DNA from 2 places in the Bradyrhizobium sp. A5 genome. Region 1 is predicted to be linked to the other one. Evidence: predicted binding sites of a transcription regulator. Region 1 holds the regulator's gene; the other holds the start of a gene.

Region 1 (4,420 bases):
ACTGCAATCGCCGGCGCGAAACACCAGCGCCGAGCGGGCCTCGTTCGGGACCCAGATCTCGAAGCGTCGCGCGATCGGCGTTGCCTGCGCCGAGAGGAAGGTCAGGACCCATGTCTGATCGGCGCCGGTCCGGTAGGGCACGCCGACACCGAGATTGATCCCGACCTTGGCAGCGTCCTCCCAGCGCAGGAAGCTCTTGGCGTCGTGCAAATCCTTGATGATCAGCGGCAGGCCGGCTTTCCAGGTGCGGCCGGGCAGGCCGAAGCCGCGCGGAAACTTGGTGTGGCGGGAGTTGAACTCGAACATCTCCGCCGCGCCGTAATAGCCGTCGACCAGCGCCATCTCGTGGGAGATTTGAGCGTCGTTGTGCCAGAGCTCGATCGCGCCGACATGTGCCTCGTCGTCACCGCAGAAGAGCACCATGACGGCTTGCAGGAATTCGCCGGCGAACACCGGCACGGCCACGCCGCAGGTGAGGCCGGCTGCGAGGGCCTGATCGGTCCGCTTGAAGTAGGAGTTGGCGAATTTGGTGAGGATCACGGGATGGCCGCAGGCCCAGGCCTTGCCGGGAAGGCCCTCGTCATACCCGAAACGCAGATCTTCGCTGGCGGCCTTGAACGCGGATAACCCTTGGCTGTAGAGGCCGCCGCCGAATTCCAACCGCATCCGCGTCCGGTCGGGCACCCAGAGTTCAACGACGCGAATGAAGGTCTTCATCGAACGTGCCCGCCGCCTCGAACCAAGACACCAGCCGGGACAGCATCGGCCATTTGTTTGCGGAAACGGACGTTCAAAATTCAGGCAGGACCGCGCAAACTTCGTGCGGCGGGGAGGAATGGTGGGCTGGCTTCGCCGCTTCGGGTTTTGGAGACGCAAGCCAATCCGTGTCGCCGGCCTCGGCCGGCGATGGCGATTTCAATCCTGTGTCCCGACTGGAAGGCCGGGGATGGCTGCGTCAGCCGATCGGTAGGCGGGTGACCGTCGGTCGGCCGTCGGCGTTGGACTGCGGCTTATTTTCGCCAAGTGGCTGGGTCACCGGCAGTTGCAGCACGGTCGCGTGCTGGCCTTCGACGAGCTGCGTCACCAGCACGTATTTGCCGTCGGGGAATTCGATCGCATCATGATGACGGTCGGGAATGTGCGGATCGATCTTGCCGAACTTGCCGACGCGGGAGTTGACGCTGCGCGTCCAGATCCAGCGATTGTCGTAGCGGACATTGTCGGCGAAGGCGAGCTCCGTTCCCGGCAACAGGCAGACCGCAACGGCCGGATCTGCTGCGGAGGCAAAGCCTCGCGTCGAGGTGCCGCGAAAGGTTGTCGAGACGATCGTCTCGCCGACTTCCGCGGGACGCGATGCGACGGCATGCAGGCTGTAGTCACACATCGGGGTGCTCCTCATGCGAGATAGCAGCCCGCGCCTCTTCTGAGGCGGAGGCCTCTATCAGAGTGGAAGCACCAAGCGTCTGCCCGGTTGTAGGCAAATCTGCGGCTCGCCGCCGCAATCTGCGATCACATTATCTTTTTCGGATGCACCGGACCAAAGCCTGCTTCCGTGCATAAAGGCCGCGCGTGTCAGCGGCCAGCAGGCGCCGACCAGCCGGAATATTGCCAGCCCGGTTGCGAGGACTGCTCGGTCGCGTTGTGGGCACTGCGGATTTGCTGGCTGGCCACTGTCTCCTTGCGGATCGGGCGCCGTGCCTGTGCGGCAAAGGCCTGCGACGCTGATGCTGCGATCAGCGCCGCCGCGACTATACTTGAGATGATCTTGCGCATGACGTCCCCTCGGGCCCTGAGGCCGCAAAGCAGCGCTGCTTTGTGCGGCGTGTCGAGGATGTAGCGCCGGAAGAAGGGCCGGATAATCTGCGCGAAACCAGAAAGACTATCCAGCGGGAGCGGACAATCGTCCGCTCCAATCGTCAACGCGCGCTCGCAAATCGGCGGTCGGGCGACAGGTTCAGCATTTGCTCAGTACTTGCGATAGAGCCCGATCAGCTTGCCCTGGATCTTCACCCTGTTGGGCGGCAGGATGCGCACTTCATAGGCCGCATTGGCGGGCTCGAGAGCGATCGAGGCGCCACGCCGGCGGAAGCGCTTGAGCGTCGCTTCCTCGTCGTCGATCAATGCCACGACGATATCGCCGGTGTCGGCGCTCTCGTTGCGCTGGATCAGCGCCATGTCGCCGTCGAGGATGCCGGCGTCGACCATGGAATCGCCGCGCACTTCCAGCGCGTAATGTTCGCCCGAGCCGAGCATGTCAGGCGGTACGCTGATGGTGTGGCTGCGGGTCTGCAACGCCTCGATCGGCGTACCGGCTGCGATCCGGCCCATGACCGGCACCGCGACGGGACGTTCGCCCTCGTCGGCGGGCGGGCTGGAGGTGGTGCGCACCTTGCCGAGATTGCCCTCGATGACGCTCGGCGTGAAGCCGCGGCGGCTGCCGGCGGCGGCCTGAAGCTCCGGCAGCTTGATCACCTCGATGGCGCGGGCGCGGTTCGGCAGCCGGCGGATGAAGCCGCGCTCCTCGAGCGCGGTGATCAGACGATGGATGCCCGATTTCGAGCGCAGATCGAGCGCGTCCTTCATCTCGTCGAAGGAGGGCGGCACGCCGCTTTCCTTCAACCGTTCGCTGATGAATCGCAGAAGCTCGTATTGTTTGCGCGTTAACATCTCGACCAAAATCCCCCGGTTGATGTCGTCCGATTCCGAGACGCTGAATTCAGCAGTAAGCCGCTACATGCTCGAAACAAATCATGAACGGACACTATATGTTCGATACATGTTCCGCAACTGCTTAATTTACCGTGAACGCTGCAGAGTTCGCAGAACGCATGCGAACGAGGCGGTCAGACGGGCAGTCGCAGCACCTCGCAGGGCGTGCCGGATTCGGCCATCGGCGCGAACGGCGCGCGCACGAGAAGTGCCTGTGCTGCAGCGAGATTCGAAAGCAGCGAGGAATCCTGGTGATTGACGGGAATGGCAGCGAGCGTGCCGTCATCACGCAGCTCGAGGCGTGCGCGCAGATAATCCTCGCGCTGGTCATTGGCGCGGACGTCGCGGCCGAGCACCGCGCGCTCGCGGCGGTGATGAATCACCGAGCGGCCCGACAGCGCACGAATCAGCGGTACCATGAACAGGAAGCCGCACACGTAGGATGACACGGGATTGCCGGGCAGGCCGATCACGCGCATCGCCCCGAGCCGGCCGTTCATCATCGGCTTGCCCGGTCGCATCGCGATCTTCCAGAACGCCATCGAGACGCCTTCGTCCCGCAGCGCCTGCTGGACCAGATCATGGTCGCCGACCGAGGCGCCGCCGGTCGTGATCAAGATATCGGCGCCACTCTCGCGGGCACGCCGGATGCCGGCTGTGGTCGCTGCAAGTGTGTCGGCGGCAATACCGAGGTCGATGGTGTCGGCGCCTTCGCTGCGGGCGAGCGCGTGCAGGGCGTAGCCGTTGGAATAGACGATCTGGCCGGGACCCGGCGCGCTGCCCGGCATCACCAGCTCGTCGCCGGTGGCGAGGATGGCGACCTTCGGACGGCGGCGGACGGGCAAATGCGGGTGATTCATGCCGGCGGCGAGCGCGAGGTCGCGCTCGGTGAGGCGGGCCCCCTTGCGCAACAGCACGTCTCCTTCCGAGAAGTCGACGCCGGCGGGACGGATATGACGCCCGGTCACGGCGGCTTCCTTGATCGTGACGCGCTTGCCCTCGGCAACCGTATCCTCCTGGATCACGATGGCGTCGGCACCATCAGGAACGACGCCCCCGGTGAAGATCCGCACCGCTTCGCCGGCGCTGACCGTTCCCGCAAACGGCCGGCCCGCCGCGACCTCGCCGATCACGGTCAGTTGGGAATCGATCTTCGCCGCGTCGGCCGCGCGCACCGCATAGCCGTCCATCGCCGACATCGCCTGCGGCGGCTGCGTCCGCCGCGCCGCGACATCGCGCCCGAGCACGCGGTGAAAGGCCTGGTCGAGGGCGACCGCTTCCTCGGCCAGAGGCTCTGCACCCGCCAGCACGGAGGCAAGCGCATCGGAAACCGGCATCAAGGCCACGGGTAAGACTCCTGCGAGCACGTTCTGCAAATCGGCGGCGAGAGTTCTAGCTGAGTGCAGGCGCGGAGGCAAAACAGCGATGGCGCAGGATGACTTATCCTGCGTCGTCTGCTTTGCGGAGGAAGGGGGACGTCAACGAAGGATAGACGTCAGCTCCGCCGCGGCATGATCCGAGAGGCGAGACAGACCGGCAACAGCTTGGCCATGGCAAGCACGAGAATGACGAGCGCCACGGCTAGCGTCGGTCACGTCCTTGGCTACCTGCGCGGACTGACATCCGGCGCTGCGGCGCCCTGGTCCCTGTCGGGCATCGGGTCGGCTTGGGCTTTCAGGTCGGCGGCCTTGCTGATCAGTTTTGCGGAAAG
Region 2 (4,420 bases), 110 kb from region 1:
TTCCTCGACGGTCATGTCGAGCACGTCGGCGATGGACTTGCCCTTGAACAGGACTTCCAGCGTCTCGCGGTTGTAGCGCTTGCCCTTGCAGACGTCGCAGGTGACGTAGACGTCGGGCAGGAAGTGCATCTCGATCTTGATGACGCCGTCGCCCTGGCAGGCCTCGCAGCGGCCGCCCTTGACGTTGAAGGAGAAACGGCCGGGCTCGTAGCCGCGCGCTTTCGACTCCGGGAGGCCGGCGAACCATTCGCGGATCGGCGTGAAGGCGCCGGTATAGGTCGCGGGGTTGGAGCGCGGCGTCCGGCCGATCGGCGACTGGTCGATGTCGATGATCTTGTCGATGTGCTCGAGGCCCTCGATTCGGTCGTGGGGCGCGGCACCCTCGCTGGCGTTGTTCAGCTTGCGGGCGATGGCCTTGTAGAGTGTGTCGATCAGCAGCGTCGACTTGCCGCCGCCGGAGACGCCGGTGACCGCGGTGAACAGGCCGAGCGGAATCTCGGCCGTGACGTTCTTGAGGTTGTTGCCGCGCGCGTTCACCACCTTGATGGTGCGGCGATGGTTGGGCGGGCGCCGCTCGGGCACCTCGACCTCGAGCTCGCCGGTCAAGTACTTGCCCGTCAGCGATTTCGGGTTGCGCATGATCTCGGCCGGCGTGCCCTCGGCGATGATGTGGCCGCCATGCATGCCGGCGCCGGGGCCGATGTCGAGCACGTAGTCGGCGAGCAGGATGGCGTCCTCGTCATGCTCGACCACGATCACGGTGTTGCCGAGGTCGCGCAGCCGCTTCAGGGTGTCGAGCAGGCGCGCGTTGTCGCGCTGGTGCAGGCCGATCGAGGGCTCGTCCAGCACGTAGAGCACGCCCGTCAGGCCCGAGCCGATCTGCGAGGCCAGGCGGATACGCTGACTCTCGCCGCCGGACAGCGTGCCGGAGGAGCGGGACAGCGTGAGATAGTTGAGGCCGACGTCGAGCAGGAAGGTGAGGCGCTCGCGGATTTCCTTGAGGATTCGTCCGGCGATCTCGTTCTGCTGCGTGTTCAGCGCCTCCGGCACGGTCTCGAACCAGGCGCCGGCGCCCTTGACCGAGAGCTCCGAGATCTCGCCGATGTGCTTGCCGCCGATCTTGACGCAGAGCGCCTCGGGCTTCAGGCGGAAGCCGCTACATGCGCCGCAGGGCACGTCGTGGAAATATTTCGAGAGTTCCTCGCGCGCCCATTCGCTCTCGGTCTCGCGATAGCGGCGGTTGATGTTGGTGATGACGCCTTCGAACGGCTTCTTGGTGTCGTAGGAGCGCACCCCGTCCTCGTAGGAGAACTTGATCTCGTCCTCGCCGGAGCCATGCAGGATCGCGTCTTTGGTCTTCTTCGGCAGATCCTTCCATTTGGTGGTCAGCGCGAACTTGTAGTGCTTGCCGAGCGCCGTCAGCGTCTGCACGTAATAGGGCGACGACGACTTGGCCCAGGGCGCAATCGCGCCCTTGCCGATGGCAAGCTCCTTGTCGGGGATGACGAGGTCCTCGTCGACATGCTGCTCGACGCCGAGGCCGCCGCAGGCCGGGCAGGCGCCATAGGGGTTGTTGAACGAGAACAGGCGCGGCTCGATCTCGGGGATCGTGAAGCCCGAGACGGGGCAGGCGAATTTCTCCGAGAACAGGATGCGCTCGGGGCCGCTCTTGTCGTGGATTTTTGCGGTCTTCTTGTCCGATTTCTTCTCGTCGCCCGCTGACGCCGGTGCATCGGCATATTCGATCACGGCGAGGCCCTCGGCGAGCTTGAGCGCCGTCTCGAAACTCTCGGCGAGGCGCTGGCCGATGTCGGCGCGCACCACGATGCGGTCGACCACGACGTCGATGTCATGCGGGAATTTCTTGTCGAGAACAGGCGCCTCCGCCAGCTCATGAAAGCTGCCGTCGATCTTGACGCGCTGAAAGCCCTTCTTGAGCCATTCGGCGAGTTCTTTCCGGTACTCGCCCTTGCGGCCGCGCACGACCGGCGCGAGCAGATAGAGCCGGGTGCCTTCGGGCAGCGCCAGCACGCGGTCGACCATCTGCGAGACGGTCTGGCTCTCGATCGGCAGGCCGGTGGCGGGCGAATAGGGCACGCCGACGCGCGCCCAGAGCAGACGCATGTAATCGTAGATCTCGGTGACGGTGCCGACGGTGGAGCGCGGATTCTTCGACGTCGTCTTCTGCTCGATCGAGATCGCCGGCGACAGGCCGTCGATCTGATCGACGTCGGGCTTCTGCATCATCTCCAGGAACTGGCGGGCATAGGCCGACAGCGACTCGACGTAGCGGCGCTGGCCCTCGGCATAGATAGTGTCGAAGGCGAGCGAGGATTTGCCGGAGCCTGACAGGCCGGTGAACACCACCAGCTTGTCGCGGGGAATCTCGACGTCGATGTTCTTGAGGTTGTGCTCGCGCGCGCCACGGATCGTAATTGCGCGCAGGCTCGAGCCCGCGTTCTGCTGTTGGCGCTTCGCCTTGATCACTTCATCCATCCCGCTGGTCCTCAAGGAATCCCAAAAGCGCGCGATCGCGCCAATGTTGAAGGCGCGCTTCGCCCGGAACCGGGATCGGCGCCGATGGGGTTGGCAGCGAACGTAGGAAGAACGAGGACGGATTTCCAGTGGGACTTGCGAATCGTCAACGGATTGTTGGCGCCTTGGCGGCAACTGGCAGGAGCGGAGCACAAGGGAACAGGCGAAGGGCCGGCGCGAGGCCGGCCCTTCGTTCTCGTTCGGACGCGGACACGGAGGAATCCGCGCTTGAGCAGGACCTGGAGGAGTCCTTGGGGCTTCGTAATGGGGGTCAGTATTTGGCGACGAGCGGGCCGCCCCAGCGGTAGTTGATGCGGATCAGGCCCATGTCGATGTCCTGGCCAATCCGGTCGGTGCGCGCGAGAAATCCGCCAGTGAGTGTGGCGAAGTCGGCGCTGTGATGGCCCAGGAACACATGATTGTACTCGCCGCCGACAGACCAGTTCTCGGCAAAGCCCCACTCCACGCCGATGCCGATGGTGTAGCCCCAGCGGGTCTGGTTGACGCTGTTGAACGCGAGTGCAGGCACGCCCGGGAAGAAGGTGTCGTATTTGTCGTGCGCCACGGCCGCGCCGGCCTTGCCGTAGAGCAGCAGGCTGTCGACGGCGTAGCCCATCTGGCCGGTGAAGAGGCCGAAGGCGTCAATCCTGGTCTGGTTGGTCAGCGGGGCCAGTGCCACGCTGACATTGTTGCCCTTGAAGTCGGCCCAGTTGCCCTGGCCCTCGATGCCGAACACCCAGCGCGATTTCTGCCAGCGATAGCCGACCTGTCCACCGATCGTGCCGCCGCCTGCGTTGTGGCAGCCTTCGCCGACGGCTGGATCAACCGCGAGGCCGAGCGCGCTGGTCACGTTCCAGCAGGCGTGGGCCCAGCCGCCGCCACCGTTGATGCCGGCATACACGCCGCTCCAGTCGTAGGCGAGGACAGGCGCTACCGGCGCCTTGGAATACAGCGGCAGATCGGCAGCCGCCGCCGGCGCGATCGCGCCGAGTGCGAACAAGCCGGCCGCGGCCAGCGCACAAATCTTCATGTCAGATCCCCAACTCACCAAGCCAATGCGCGGGTGCGATTCGCGCCCCACGATTCCTTGACGGTTGGATGCTCGTCAGCGCGAAAACAAAAAGGCCGGCGCAAGGCCGGCCTTTCGTAGCGCGATGGCGTTGGAGGCGAAGATCAGTACTTCGCTTAGTACTTGGCGACCACCGGGCCACCAAAGGTGTAGTTGAGGCGGACGGTGCCCATGTCAATGTCCTGCTTGATATTGTCGATGCGGTCGTTGAAACCGAGAATCGTGAACGAGTTGTTGCGCTTGCCCATGAACAGATGGTCGTATTCGATCGCAACGGACCAGTTCGGCGCGAAGCCGAATTCGAGGCCGGTGCCGACCGCACCACCCCAGCGCGTCTCGCTTGCGCTGTCGATGACCACGCCGATCACACTGCCGTTGTACTTGGCGTGCGTGACGGCGGCGCCACCCTTCACGTACCAGAGCACGTTGTTCCAGGCATAGCCGACCTGGCCGGTGAACAGGCCGATCGCATCAATCTTGGTCTCGTTGACCAGCGGCGCGAGCGCCAGGCTGGTATTCGAGCCCTTCAGGTTGGCCCAGTCGCCCTGGGCCTCAAGGCCGAACACCCAGTTGGTGGACTGCCAGCGATAACCGATCTGGCCACCGACGACGGCGCCGGTTGCATTGTGACAGCCCTCGGCCGTGTCCGGACCCGCAACGCCGGCGATATTGTTGACGTCCCAGCAATTGTGGCTCGAGGCACCACCGGCGTTGGCGCCGATATAGAAGCCGGACCAGTTGTAGATCGAGGCCATCGCGACCGGCGCCTTGGTGTAAGGGCGGGCCGCCAGATCGGCCGCCGATGCGGGAGCCAAC

What was found. Region 1 encodes LexA, which represses DNA repair genes until DNA is damaged. Its sites were predicted from a motif close to TGTTCNNNNTGTGTTCNG; they were not measured.
Region 2: uvrA (excinuclease ABC subunit UvrA) is a predicted target of LexA. The motif match lies at 2,593-2,610, and genes of this name have one in related genera.

What each region holds. Positions count from the first base shown of each region.
Region 1 is NZ_CP148990.1:3,292,303-3,296,722, forward strand. It holds gene WHZ77_RS15740 (GAF domain-containing protein) at 1-717, opposite strand, end outside; gene WHZ77_RS15745 (hypothetical protein) at 956-1,384, opposite strand; gene WHZ77_RS15750 (hypothetical protein) at 1,573-1,920, opposite strand; gene lexA (transcriptional repressor LexA) at 1,966-2,667, opposite strand; gene glp (gephyrin-like molybdotransferase Glp) at 2,844-4,055, opposite strand; gene WHZ77_RS15765 (hypothetical protein) at 4,313-4,420, opposite strand, start outside.
Region 2 is NZ_CP148990.1:3,401,357-3,405,776, forward strand. It holds gene uvrA (excinuclease ABC subunit UvrA) at 1-2,496, opposite strand, end outside; gene WHZ77_RS16280 (outer membrane protein) at 2,807-3,565, opposite strand; gene WHZ77_RS16285 (outer membrane protein) at 3,721-4,420, opposite strand, start outside.